One region of the Xanthomonas graminis pv. graminis genome, then DNA from elsewhere that is predicted to be linked to it. Evidence: predicted binding sites of a transcription regulator. Region 1 holds the regulator's gene; the other holds the start of a gene.
The links. Region 1 encodes FliA, which starts transcription of late flagellar genes. Its sites were predicted from a motif close to TAAAGTTTNNCNNNCNNNGGCCGATAA; they were not measured.

Region 1 (7,233 bases):
GCCGGCGATTCGATGCCGTGGTCGATCGCGTTGCGCACCAGGTGCACCAGCGGATCGGCCAGCGCCTCGACCAGGTTGCGGTCCAGTTCGGTGTCGGCGCCGATCAGTTCCAGGTCCACTTCCTTGTTCAAGGAGCGGGCAACGTCGCGCGCGACCTTGGGGAAGCGCGAGAACACCTTGCCGACCGGCTGCATGCGGGTGCGCATCACCGCCGATTGCAGGCGCGAGGTGGCGATGTCCAGGCTGCTGACCGCGCGGTCCAGTTCTTCGTCGCGCAGGCGCACGCGCAGGGTCTTGAGCCGGTTGCGCGACAGCACCAGTTCGCCGATCAGGTTGACGATCGCGTCCAGGCGCTTGGTGTCCACGCGCACGGTTTGTTCGGGTTCGGAGGCTTTGGCTGGCGCTGCGGCTGCCTTCGGCGCCGTCGGGACTCGGGACTCGGGACTCGGGACTCGGGAAAGCGGTGCTCCGGCGCCGGGAGCGGCACCGTGCAGGTTGTCCAGTAGGGCTTCGAACTCGTCGTCGCTGATCAATTCGGAATCGGCGGAACCGGCCGTTGCATGTGCAGCGCTTTTGCCGGGTCCCGAGTCCCGAGTCCCGGGTCCCGACGGCACGGCGGTTTCTTCGCCGCTGGTCGCAAACTGCGCGATCAGCTGTTGCGGCGCGCGCGGCGGTTCGCTGCCGCTGCCGAACGCGTCGAGCATCGATTGCAGGTAGTCCAGCGACTGCTGCGCGGCGTCGAAGTGCCGCGCCTGCAGCGTGGCCTGGCCGGCGCGCGCCTGGCCCAGGGTGTCCTCGGCGGCGTGGCACAGCTCGACCATGGCGTTGATCGCCAGGAATCCGGCGCCGCCCTTGAGCGTGTGGAACCCGCGGAACACGGCATTGAGCTGTTCGCTGTCCTCGGGCGCATGCTCCAGCGACACCAGTTGCTCGCCGAGCCGGTCCAGGATTTCCTGGGCCTCGATGATGAAGTCGGCAGCGATGTCGTCGGGCACGGCGCTCATCGGATTACAACCCTAGCCCGGACAGCAGATCGTCGGCGTCGTTCTGCGACACGCCGTGGCGGTCCAGACCGGCCAGCGCCGGGCCGGCCAGGCCGCCGTCGGGTTTCTTGTCGTCCTTCGGCGGCAGGCCGAGCGCGCCGAAGCCCTCGTGCACGCGGCGCACGATGGTCGCCACGCGGCGGATGATCTGCCCGGTCAGGTCCTGGAAGCTCTGCGCCAGGGCCATCTCGGTGAGATTGTGGCGGATCTTGTCGAGGATCTCGCCCTGGTCGCCGGTCAGGCCGCCGGCGCGCAGCTGTTCGGCCAGCGCGCGGCATTCCTCGGCCAGGTCCAGGGTGCGGTGGCTGGCCTTCTCGGTCATCTCCACCACGTGGTCCAGGCGCGAGCAGGCGTCGTCCAGTTCGCCGGCTTCGCTGGGAATGACCGGCAGCTCGCCGAGCGCCTGGCCCAGGTCGCGCGCCAGCCGGCTCAGGCCCTGCATCATCGGCCGCGTGCGCCAGGCGGCCAGGGTGTCGATTTCCTTGCGCCAGGCGGTTTCGTCGCCGCGCTCCAGTGCGTCCAGCGCACCTTGCAGGCGTTCGATCAGGGCGCTGCGTTCGGCGGTGGCTTGCATCAGGCGGTCGCTCCCAGGCGTTCGAAGATCTTGCCCAGCTTCTCCTGCAGCGTCTGCGCGGTGAACGGCTTGATGATGTAGCCGTTCACGCCGCACTGCGCCGCCTCGATGATCTGCTCGCGCTTGGCCTCGGCGGTCACCATCAGCACCGGCAGGTGCTTGAGCTTGTCGTCGGCGCGGATGTTGCGCAGCAGGTCGATGCCGGTCATGCCGGGCATGTTCCAGTCGGTGACCACGAACTCGAACGGTGCCGAGCGCAGTGCCGCCAGCGCACTGTTGCCGTCTTCGGCCTCTGCAGTGTTGGTGAAGCCCAGATCGCCGAGCAGATTCTTGACGATGCGCCGCATCGTCGAGAAATCGTCCACGATCAAAATCCGCATGTTCTTGTTCACCGCTAACTCCCTTGGGTCTTATTCTTCGTCTTCCAGGCCGGCGTCTGCCGCTTCGAACGCTTTCAAGCGTCCGCGCAAGCGTACCGTGGCCTGGCCGTGGATCTGGCAGACGCGCGACTCGCTGACACCGAGCACCGCGCCGATTTCCTTCAGGTTCAATTCCTGTTCGTAGTACAGCGACAGCACCAGCTGCTCGCGTTCGGGCAACTGCCCGATCGCCTTGCCCAGCTCGCGGCCGAACTCGCTGCGTTCCAGCATTTGCTGTGGATTGGGGCCGCCCTTGGCGATGGTGTCCAGCTCGCCATGGTCCTCGACCCGCGACTCCAGGCTCAGTACCTGGCCGCGTGCGGCATCTTCCATCAATCGCATGTAGTCGGGAAGCGGCATGTCCATCGCCGCGGCCACTTCGTTGGCGGCAGCGGCCCGGCCGGTGCTCTGTTCGATCTTGCGCACCGCCGAGGCGGCGTCGCGGGCACGGCGGTGCACCGAGCGCGGCACCCAGTCGCCGCGGCGGATCTCGTCGATCATCGAGCCGCGGATGCGGATCGAGGCGTAGGTTTCGAACGAGGCGCCCTGGTCGGCGTCGTAGCTGCGCGACGCCTCGATCAGGCCGATCATGCCGGCCTGGATCAGGTCGTCGATCTCGACGCTGGCCGGTAGCCGGGCCGCCAGGTGGTGGGCGATGCGCCGCACCAGGTCCGAATGCTGGGCGATGTAGTCGTTGGAACTGTTGCGCTGCACGGCGCGGTATTGGGCGGCGGCGTTCATGCGGCGACCCCCCGCTGGATGATCCGTTCGACGAAGAACTCGACGTTGCCGCGTGGCACGGTCGGCGCCTGCCAGCGCGAGGTGCGGCGGGCGATTTCGGTGATCGCCTGCGCCGACGGGCTGGACGGGTAGGCCTTGACCACCGGCTGCTGGCGCTGCACCGACAGGCGCAGCCAGTCGTCCTGCGGCACGCAGCCCAGGTAGTTCAGCGACACGTCGCCGAGGAATTTCTCGCACACCCGGCTCAGCTTGTCGTACAGCAGGCGGCCTTCGTTGGCGTCGCGGACCATGTTGGCGACGATCTGCACCCGGTCCACGCCGCGTTCGCGCGACAGCACCTTGATCAGGGCGTAGGCGTCGGTGATCGAGGCCGGTTCGTCGCAGACCACCACCACCGCGTCCTGCGCGGCCTGGCAGAAGGTCAGCACGCTGTCGGTGATGCCGGCGGCGGTGTCGATGATCATCACGTCCAGCTCGCGCTGCAGCTCGGAGAACACGTTGACCAGGCCGACGTGCTGAGCGGGCGGCAGTTCGGCCATGTGCCGGCGGCCGGAGGCGGCGGGCACCACCATCAACCCGTTGGGCATGTCGATCAGCACTTCTTCCAGGGTGCAGCGCCCGGCGACCAGGTCGGCCAGGGTGAACCTGGGGGTCAGCCCGAGCAGCACGTCGACGTTGGCCAGGCCAAGGTCGGCGTCCAGCAGCAGGGTGCGCTTGCCCATGTCGGCCAGCGCCATCGACAGGTTGACCGAGATGTTGGTCTTGCCCACGCCGCCCTTGCCGCCGGTCACGGCGATCGTGCGCACCGGGCCTAGCGGACCCAGCGGTTCGCTGCGGGTTGCCGACAGGGGGAAGGCATTGGTGAGATTGGCGTAATCACGCGACGGCATGGTTCTGCTCCGGAGTACAGGGCTTATCGGCAGCGCGCCGCAAATCTTCAAGGCGCAATACCAGGCTGGCGGCGTTGGCGCGGTGCAGGTCGTCCGGCACGCGCTGACCATCGGTCACCCAGGTGATGGGAAGCCGGTGGTCCGCGACCACCGACAGGGCACTGCCAAACCGCCCGGTTTCATCCAGCTTGGTCAAGATCACCCCCTGTGGATCGGCGCCGGCGAACCGGCGCACCACCTCGTCCAGGTCGGAGAAATGCGCGTTGGCAGGGAGTACTAGCAAGGACCGGACCACTCGCGAGGCGCGCAGCCAGTGCAATTGTGCGGCCAGGGCGCGGTCGCGCTGGCCCATGCCGGCGGTGTCGATGAGCACCAGCTTGTAGTCGCGCAGGCGCTCCAGCAACTGCTGCAGGGCGGCGTCGCTGTCGGCCTCGTGCACGGCGATGCCGAGCTGGCGGCCGTAGCTGTGCAGCTGTTCGCGGCCGCCGACGCGGATGGTATCGGTGGTGACCAGGGCCACGTCGCGGGCGGCGTGGCGTTCCAGGAAGCGCGAGGCCAGCTTGGCGATGGTGGTGGTCTTGCCGGCGCCGGTGGGGCCGATCAGGGCGATCACGCCGCCTTCCTCGATCGGATCCAGCGGCGCGATCGGCAGGCGCTTGGACAGCAGCCCCAGCATCAGCCCGCGGCCACGGTGCAGCTCCAGGTCGGCGGGGATCTGCATGACCACGTCGCGGATGAGGCCGCTGTCGAAGCCGTAGTCGTCCATCAGCTCCAGCGCCTGGGCGCGCACCGGCGAACCGCGCAGGCGCTCGTCGGTGAGCCGGTTCATCTCGCGCTCGATCATCTGCCGCATCAGCGCCAGTTCGTCGCGCAGCTGAGTCAATTGTTCGTCGTTCTGCGCTGCCGGGAAGCTCGGCACCGGCGTCAGGGCCGGCAGCGCCGGGATCCCGGCGCTGCCGGCAGCGGGGGCCGGCACCGTGGCGGCGGCGACCGGTTCGGCGCTGGGCGCAGCCGGGGCGCCCGGCGTGGCGGCCGGGCTCAGCGACACCGCGGCGATGTCCTCCAGCCACGCCGGCACGGCGGCGGCGCTGGCCGCGGCGCTGGCCGCGGCCGGGACGGCGAACGGGCTCGCCATCGGCACGCTGATCGGCGCGTTGCGGAACACGTCCTCGGGAATGCGGAATTCGGCGAAGGGCACGTCGGCGGCGGCCGGAGCCGGGGCAGGGGCCTGCGCTGCGGCGGCCGGACGGTTCGGCGCGGGTGCGCTGCCGGCGGGCATCGCCGAGACGGCGATCGCGGCGGGCTGAGTCAGCGGCCGCGCCGGCGCGGCGGTGGCCACGCTGGCCGTGGCCGGGGAGCGGCGCTCGCTGATCGCGGCCATCATCGCCATCGCCGGGTTGGCCATGGCGCCGGACTTGGCCGCACGCGGCGCCGGATTGGCGGCCGACACCTGCAGCCGCGGCGCCGGCTCTTCCGGCCGCGCCGCATCCAGGGCCTGCTGCACCAGAGCTTCGTCGTAGTTGCTGGCGGCGACGATCTCGATGCCCTCGTCGGTGCGCCGGTTGGACAGGATCACCGCATCCGGGCCGTGCTCGTCGCGCACCATGCGGAACGCGGTGCGCATGTCGGGAGCTACGAAGCGTTTGATTTTCATGCGGTCACCTTCGGGGCGGGACTCGGGACCCGGGACTCGGCAACAGCAAGCGCCTGGAGGCCGCAGCTTGCGATCGCGTTTGGATGGGGATGTGTTTGCGAGCATTCATTTGTCTATTCCGATTCCTGACCGTTGCGCTTCCGAGTCCCGGGTCCCTCGTCCCGGGTCCCGGCTTCAACTAATCGTTCCCACCAACTTCAACCGCTTGTCTTCCGGTACTTCGCTGTAGGACAGCACCGACAGCGAGGGGACGCTGTGGCGGACCAGCCTGGCCAGCGCGGCGCGGACTTGCGCCGGTACCAGCACCACGGCCGGTTCGTTGCGCGCTTCCTGCTTGCTGACGCATTCGGCCAGGCTCTGGTGCAGTCGCTCGGCCAACCCTGGTTCCAGCGCGGCACCGTTGCCTTGCGTAGAGTCTTGCAAGACACGTTCCAATTGCGGGGCCAGGGTGTACACCGGCAGTTCGGCGGACATTCCCGAGATTTCCTGGACGATGAACCGGCCCAGCGCGTTGCGCACCGCGGCGGTGAGCACGCCGGGTTCTTGACTCTGCGGGGCCTGTTCGACCAGCGCCTCGACGATCTTGCGCAGCTGCCGCACCGGGATCTTCTCGATCAGCAGGTTCTGCAGCACGCGCACCACCACCGACAGCGGCAGCGCCTTGGGGGTGAGGTCCTCGACCAGCTTCGGCGCACTCTTGGCCAGCGTGGCCAGCAGCTGCTGCACTTCCTCATGGCCGAGCAGCTCCGGGGCGTGCTCGCGGATCAGGTGCGACAGGTGGGTGGCGATCACCGTGGCCGGATCGACCACGGTGTAGCCCATGGTCTCGGCCTGGGCGCGCTGGTGCGGCTGGATCCAGATCGCGTCCAGGCCGAACGCCGGATCCTTGCCGGGAATGCCGTCGATCTTGCCCAGCGCGCCGCCGGGGTCCAGCGCCAGCTCGCGGTCGGGATGGATGTCGGCGGTGGCCACCGGTACGCCGTGCACCAGCAGGCGGTAGGCGTTGGCCGGCAGCTCCAGGTTGTCGCGGATGTGCACCGGCGGGATCAGGAAGCCGATGTCCTGGGTCAGCTTGCGGCGCACGCCCTTGATCCGCGCCATCAGTTCGCCGCCCTGGGTCTTGTCCACCAGCGGGATCAGCCGGTAGCCGACCTCCAGGCCCAGCGGATCGATCGGGCGCAGTTCGTCCCAGCCCAGTTCGGCGTTGGCCTGCGCGCCGGCGCTGGCCGCCTGCTGCGCCGGATCCGGCTTGGCTTCTTCCGGCAGCAGGCTGCGCTTCCACATTTTCCAGGCCAGCAGGCCCAGGATCAGCGCCAGCGTCAAGAAAGCGACGTTGGGCATGCCCGGGACCAGGCCGACCAGGCCCAGGATCGCCGCGGCCACCGCCAGCGCTTTGTGCTGGCCGAACACCTGGCCCATCATCGAGGCGCCCATGTCCTGCGAGCGCGAGGCGCGGGTGACCAGCATCGCCACCGCCGAGGACACCAGCAGCGCCGGCAGCTGCGCCACCAGGCCGTCGCCGATCGACAGCAGCGTATAGGTGGACGCGGCCTGCGCCACCGGCATGCCGTGCTGCAGGACGCCGACCGCCATGCCGCCGATCAGGTTGATGAACAGGATCAGGATGCCGGCGATGGCGTCGCCGCGGATGAACTTGCTGGCGCCGTCCATCGAGCCGTAGAAGTCGGCTTCCTCGCGGACCTCCTCGCGCCGGGCCTTGGCTTCCTCGCGGGTCAGCAGGCCGGCGTTGAGGTCGGCGTCGATCGCCATCTGCTTGCCGGGCATGGCGTCGAGGATGAAGCGCGCGGTCACTTCCGACACGCGCCCGGCGCCCTTGGTGATGACCACGAAGTTGATAATGGTCAGGATCGCGAACACCACGATGCCGACCGCGTAGTTGCCGCCGATCACG
Region 2 (7,233 bases), 1.7 Mb from region 1:
GCGGAGGAGCGGCTGGTGGTGGGTTATGGAGTGCTCGGGACTCGGGACTCGGGACTCGGGACTCGGATGGAGCAAATGCAGGCGGTAAGCACCCTGCATGCGCCGACCGTCGATCTCGCAGTTTCCGCTGAACCCGCTTCTTCCGAGTCCCGAGTCCCGAGTCCCGAGTCCCGAGACCACCCCATCGACCTCCCCATGGACGTGCTGTTCGGCAAGCCGCCAAAGATGCACCGCGATGCGCGGCAGCCGCCGGCGCCGCGTTGGCCGGAGCTGGACACCGATACGCTGGACCTGCGCGACGCCGGGCTGCGCGTGCTGGCGCATCCGGCGGTGGCGGCGAAGAGCTTCCTGGTCACCATCGGCGACCGCAGCGTCGGCGGGCTGACCGCGCGCGAGCAGATGATCGGTCCGTGGCAGCTGCCGCTGGCCGACTGCGCGATCACCCTGGCCGGGTTCGACACCCATGCCGGCGAAGCGATGGCGATCGGCGAGCGCACCCCGCTGGCGCTGCTCGATGCCGCCGCCGCGGCGCGCATGGCGGTCGGCGAGGCGATCACCAACCTGTGCGCGGCGCCGGTCGAGGCGCTGGCCCAGGTCAAGCTGTCGGCGAACTGGATGGCCGCGGCCAACCACCCTGGCGAGGACGCGCGGCTGTACGCCGCGGTCAAGGCAGTGGGCATGGAACTGTGCCCGCAGCTGGACCTGAGCATTCCGGTCGGCAAGGATTCGTTGTCGATGCAGGCGCAGTGGGTGGTGGCCGGGACTCGGGACTCGGGACTCGGGACTCGGCAAGAGCAAGAGCCTGGTTCCGCGCCATTCCGCAATGCCGACACCGCCGCCGTTACGAGTCCCGAGTCCCGAGTCCCGAGTCCCGGCGAAACGCATAAAAGCGTTTCGCCCGTCTCCCTCATCGTCACCGCATTCGCCCCGGTGGCCGACGCGCGCGCGCAGCTGACGCCGTTGCTGGCGCGCGAGGCGGAGAGCGAGCTGTGGTTGATCGGGTTGGGCGGCGGCAAGCAGCGCCTGGGCGGGTCGGTGCTGGCGCAGGTGCATGCCGAGGGCGGCGTGCCGGCGTTCGGCGGCGCGGTGCCGGACCTGGACGATGCGCAGCGCCTGCGCGCGTTCTTCGAACTGATCCGCGATGCGCGCCAGGCCGGGCTGCTGCTGGCCTACCACGACCGCAGCGACGGCGGCGCCTTCGCCACCCTGTGCGAGATGGCGTTCGCCTCGCGCCAGGGCCTGGAGATCAACCTCGATGCCTGGGGCGACGATCCGTTCCGCAGTCTGTTCAACGAGGAACTGGGCGCGGTGGTGCAGGTCGCCAACGAAGACCGTGCCGCGTTCGCCGATCTGATCGAGCGGCATGCACTGACCGAGTGTGCGCAGCGCATCGCCCGTCCCAGCACTGCCGCGGTGGTGCGCGTGGGGCTGGCCGGCAAGACCCTGGCCGAATGGCGCTGGGAGGAGCTGTTCGACGCGTGGTGGTCGGTGAGCCACGCCATGCAGAAGCTGCGCGACAACCCCGACAGTGCCGACGAGGAGCGCGCGGTGGCGCGCGATTTCGCCGCGCCGGGGCTGAAGCCGAAGCTGGCGTTCGACCCTGCCGAGGATGTGGGAGCGCCGTTCGTCGCCAGTGGGCACAGGCCCAAGGTGGCGATCCTGCGCGAGCAGGGCGTCAACGGTCAGATCGAGATGGCCCATGCGTTCGAGCGTGCCGGCTTCCGCGCCTTCGACGTGCATATGAGCGACCTGATCGCCGGCCGCGTGGACCTGGCCGATTTCACCGGCCTGGCCGCCTGCGGCGGTTTCAGCTACGGCGACGTGCTCGGCGCCGGCCGCGGCTGGGCCACCTCGATCCTGGAGCGGCCGGTGTTGCGCGATGCGTTCGCGGCGTTCTTCGCGCGCCCCGACAGCTTCGCGCTGGGCGTGTGCAATGGCTGCCAGATGCTCAGCCAGCTCAAGGACATCATCCCCGGCGCCGAGCACTGGCCGCGTTTCCTGCGCAACCGCAGCGAGCAGTTCGAGGCCCGCACCAGCCTGCTGGAAGTGGTGGAATCGCCATCGATCTTCCTGCGCGGCATGGCCGGTTCGCGGATCCCGGTGGCGGTGGCGCACGGCGAAGGCCGCGCCGAGTTCGACAACGCCGTGGACCAGGCCGCCGCGCGCGTGGCGTTGCGCTTCGTCGACGGCAACGGCGAGGTCGCGCAGCGCTATCCGCTGAACCCGAACGGCTCGCCCGACGGCATCACCGGCCTGACCAGCGACGACGGCCGGGTGACGATCCTGATGCCGCATCCCGAGCGCACCCCGCGCTCGCTCAATCTCAGCTGGCACCCCGACGGCTGGGCGGACGCTTCGCCGTGGCTGCGCATGTTCCGCAACGCGCGGGTGTGGGTGGGTTGAGCATCCGCTGCTGCCGCGTCCGCCACGGAGGACGTGGCGGCGCGAACGCACGCCGGCGCTGGGGCGGACCTTTGCGCGCTTGCGGCGCCTGCGCTGCTCTACCGGAGCTCAACATCAAGGACCGCAGCTAGCCCCAACGCAGCCGGGGCGCCGACCTGGGCGCCCCGCACCGGCCTTGGTCAGAATTCCGTCCAGCTGCTTTCGTTGCTGGGAGTGGCAACCACCGCACGCAGCCTGGACGTGGCAGCGCGTCCGTCCGTCGTCACTTTGACCTCGACCGCCGGCGCCGCCGCCGGTCCTGGCGCGGCCCGCCTTGCCTCAACCGCATGGCGGGCGTCGATCTTGAACACCGCGACCGCTTCGGTGAGCTGCATCGCCTGGTCCTCGAGCGAGCGAGCGGCGGCGGTGGCTTCTTCCACCAGTGCCGCGTTCTGCTGGGTGGCCTCGTCCATCTGGGTGATGGTCTGGTTGACCTGCTCGATGCCGGACGATTGTTCCTGCGACGCAGCGGAGATCTCGCCCATGATGTCTGTGACCCGCTGCACGCTGGCCACTACCTCGCTCATGGTCTCGCCGGCGCTGTGCACCAGCGAGGAGCCTTCGGCCACGCGCTGTACCGAGTCCTGGATGAGATCCTTGATTTCCTTGGCCGCGCCGGAGGAACGCTGTGCCAACATGCGTACTTCCGAGGCCACTACCGCAAAGCCGCGGCCCTGTTCGCCGGCACGCGCCGCTTCCACGGCCGCGTTCAAGGCCAGGATGTTGGTCTGGAACGCGATGCCGTCGATGACCGAGATGATGTCGGCAATCTTCTTGGACGAGGCTTCGATGCCGCTCATGGTCTCGACGACCTTGTCCACGACCTGGCCGCCCTGCGCGGCCACGCTGGCCGCGCCGATGGCAAGCTGGTTGGCCTGGCGCGCGCCATCGGCGTTCTGCTTGACGGTGGAGGTGAGCTCCTCCATCGAGGCGGCGGTTTCCTCCAGATTGGCGGCCTGTTGCTCGGTGCGCTGCGACAGGTCCTGGTTGCCGGCGGCGATCTCGCTTGCGGCGCCCTTGATCGATGTGGCCGAGGTCTGGATGCTGCCGACGATCTGCGCCAACTGGCTGGCGGTGGCATTGGCGTCGTCGCGCATCTGCGAGAACACGCCGCGGAACTCGCCGCTCATGCGCACGGTGAGATCGCCGGCGGCGATGGCGCGCAACAACCGCGACAACTCGGCCAGGTTTGTATCGGTCGTCTGCATCAGGTTGTTCAAGCCTTCGACCATGCTACGGAAATCGTGGTCGAACGCGTTCGCATCCCCGCGGGTCGAGAAGTCGCCGGCCTCCGCTGCCTGCGCCAAGGCGAGAATCTGCTGATTGATCGCCTGCAGGTTGTGTTTGGTTGCCGCCATCGCATCGCTGAGGGCCGCCTTCTCGCCCGGCAATGCCGGCATGTCGGCCTGCATGTCGCCTACCGCGTAGCGCGACATGACGGACACCAGCTCCCGCTGGACCCGCACATGCGCATCGACCAGGTTGTTGGTGCCGGCCACCATGCGGCCGTACTCTCCTGGAAAACGCGCCGCATCCATGCGGTAGCTCATTTCGCCGGCGTCGTGCCGGCTGGCCATATGGTCTTGCGCTTCGATGACCGCGCGCAGCTGCGCCTGCATGGTGCCCATCGAGAGCAGCAGTTGGCCCATTTCGTCCATGCGGCGCGGCTCGATGCGACTGTTCAACTGGCCGGAGGACACCGCCGCAGATACCTTGACGGCCTCGGCGAGGGGCGCCAGTACCTGGCGCCGCAGCAACAGGTACAGACACACGCTCAGCAGAGCGGCCGAGAGCAGCCCCACCGCGATGATGACCCATAGCAACGTGCGTGCCTGCGCCATGACATGGTGTTTGGGCACCATGATGCCGAGCGCGAACATTTCCGGTGCCTTGCCCAACCGCATCGGGACGAACACGCGCAGCCAATCTTCGCCACCGATCGCGGCTTCATCGCTGCTCACTTGCCCCGCGCGCACTTTCGCCAGCATGGCCTGCGTGCCGGCGTCGGTCAGCTTCTTGCCCACCTGTTTGGCATCGGCGCTGGCCATCACGGCGCCGGTGGGCGACAGCAGCAGCGCCTGCCCCACGTCCAGCGGCCGCAGCGTCGCCACGCGCTTTTGCAGCGCGTCGAGCGAAATGGTGATGTTGACCGTGCCGAGGAAACGATCGCCTTCCATGATGGGCGTGCTCAAGGTCGTCATCAGCGTGTCGACGCCGGCAACCGGATAGTAGTAAGGCTCGATGACCACGGGCGCGTGGCTGCTGCGCGCAGCGAGATACCAGTCGCCCTCGCCGGGCTTGTCGTAGCTGTGCAGCGCCTCACGCACCAACTCGCCTTTTTGGTATGACCAATACACCATGAAACGGCCGGTCGCATCATGGAAGGGGGCGTTGGCGTTGCTGGCGTCGTGTCCGTCGAATGCGTTGGGTTCCCAGAGCGTACTGATGCCAAGCCAGTTCTTCTGCAGGCGCAGCTGCTCACGAAGCACCAATGCCGCCGAATCGCGGCTCGTGCCGGCAGTGCTGCGCTGGATTCTGAACGTATTGGCCAGCGTTGCCCCGGTGTTGAACGCCGCCCCGATGTCGGACGAGATCTCGCTTGCTTGGTGACGCGCTACCTCGCGCAGCATGCCTTGCGATGTCCCGAGCAACGCCTGGCTACTGCGCCAATAGCTGATGGCAGCGGTCATGCCGAAACACAGCAGGGCCAGGATGCCAGTGCCGATCATCAAACGGCTGGCGACGCTGTTGCGGCGAACTAGGGGCCTGCTCATTGGTGCTCCCGGGATGGATTTTCAGGTGTCGTGCTGGACACTCTGGACACTTCGCTACGCTGAGGTATCGACGATCTGAAACGAAACTTAAATCCCGGCGTGCGCCTCATGCTGGCTAGATTGCGGCCGATAGATGTCTGGCGACATCCAGGCGGAGGCGGTCACACCCATGTCATTCCATTCAGGTATTTTGCTGTTGCTGGCCATTGCGTGCAGCGGCCAGGCGTACGCGCAGGATGCTCGGGACACCGACTCGTACGCAAAGCTTGGCGGAGCGGTCCGATTCAATTACGGCTGGCGCGATTACGGCCCCACGCAGCGGCTCGATCTGGAGTTGCTGCGCGTCGATGTGAATGCGGGAACAGGCCCGCTCTTCGTTTCCGCGCAGTACCGTTGGTACGACGGATTCGACGCGGTGCATCACGCTTTCATTGGCTGGAACGTGGACGACCACACCGTGGTGAAAGCCGGCATCGAGCAGGTGCCGTTCGGATTGTTGCCGACCGCGTCGAACAGTTTCTGGTTCGGCTCCGGCTACTACCTCGGTATCGAGGACGATTACGATCCGGGCGTCGTATTCGCGCGCAGCATCGGCAAGGATACCGTGCATGTCGGCTGGTTCTCGGGCGACGAATACGGCGATGGAGCGCGCACGGACCGCTACTCGTTCGATGTCGCCGACACAGCGCTGTCTCCCTATCGCGAATACCATCGTTGGAATGCCCGCTACGAACATCGCTACGACCTGCGCCGTGGCACCCTGCTGCTGGGCGCTTCGGCCTTTTCCGGGCACGTATTGAATGTCCAGGACCGCAGCCTCCACGGACATCGCGGCGCGGCCGTGCATGCGCAGTGGAGCGGCGGTGGCTGGACCGGCCAATTGCAATGGGCGCGCTATCGCTACGATGTGCCCGGCGATCGCATTGCAATGTCGGCGTTTCTGGCGCCCTTCGAGATCGCTGCCGAAGCCGACGTACCCACCGTCAACATCGCGTATTCGTTCGGTAACGGGCGCTGGCTGGACGACGTGACCTGCTACAACAATTTCAGCATGACGGTGCCGTCCCACGATCGTCCTGGTGTGCGCGAATCCATGCAGAACGTAACTGGCTGCAGCGTGAAAAGAGGCGTGATGCTGACCTATCTGGATTGGATCGCCGGCAAGAACATGTGGTTCGCAGGTGGCGACGGCATCGCCATCGACGACGGTGACCGCTCCAGCTGGCATTCGCGTTTCAACCTGAACGTGGGGTTCTACTTTTAGTCGGGTGCGGCGTGTCGATCTCGACGAAGGCGATGACCCGCCCGGCGTCTTCGACATGCATCCTCGACGTTGTTGCCTGCCACCTGATACACGTGGCGTCGCGCCTGGAACCTGATTCGCAGTCACCATTGCTCTCGCTGAGGCCTGGCGCAGGCTGCGGCAAACGACGTCGCCCCTGTCTGCCTCCCGCGCGTATGCGGACGGCCGCATGCGCAGCCCCAATGCACGGACGGCGACGCAGCAAACCATCGATGTGCCGGAAATCGGGGGTTGCCAAAACGGCGATCCTCTTCGCCCCGAGCGTTGTGCCTCATGCGTTCGACCCACCGAGGATTCGGCACCGGCGGCATCCTCGCGCTTGCCCGACCCGCGCCCTCAAGGCGCCACGCGTCGGCGTAGCTCAAGGCGCCCGCTCGTGTTGCCCTCTCACGCTTGAGCGTCGGTCCCTCCCTGCAGGTTTACCCGTGTCTCTAGGCGCCACCGTTGCAGCGGGCCGATTCCGGGTTAGGGGGATCACGGTCGATGAGCTCAAGGTCGCCACGCCATCGCCGCCACGCCTTGGTTGAATCAGGCGTTGGCGAAATCCATCTCGTCTCCGCGCCCATGTCGCCGGCCGAAGCCGAAGTATGGCCGCGGCTGGTCGCTGAGCATGGCGGACGAGGCGGTCAGGTTGTCCGGACCCTGAGTGGCCAGGCGCCAGTACGCCTCGACGTGATCTGGACTGATCTGGACGATGCGAAGTCGCGGAGGGCA

Region 2: the regulator FliA is predicted to act here: its motif matches at 5,281-5,307, upstream of KHF85_RS16915 (methyl-accepting chemotaxis protein).

Annotation. Positions count from the first base shown of each region.
Region 1 is NZ_CP076255.1:2,219,431-2,226,663, forward strand. Features, by position in the region: gene KHF85_RS09685 (chemotaxis protein CheA) at 1-1,004, opposite strand, end outside; gene KHF85_RS09690 (protein phosphatase CheZ) at 1,009-1,617, opposite strand; gene cheY (chemotaxis response regulator CheY) at 1,617-2,009, opposite strand; gene KHF85_RS09700 (RNA polymerase sigma factor FliA) at 2,028-2,777, opposite strand; gene KHF85_RS09705 (MinD/ParA family ATP-binding protein) at 2,774-3,667, opposite strand; gene flhF (flagellar biosynthesis protein FlhF) at 3,654-5,321, opposite strand; gene flhA (flagellar biosynthesis protein FlhA) at 5,496-7,233, opposite strand, start outside.
Region 2 is NZ_CP076255.1:3,901,598-3,908,830, reverse strand. Features, by position in the region: gene purL (phosphoribosylformylglycinamidine synthase) at 1-2,403, shown strand, start outside; gene KHF85_RS16915 (methyl-accepting chemotaxis protein) at 2,583-5,216, opposite strand; gene KHF85_RS16910 (hypothetical protein) at 5,350-6,480, shown strand.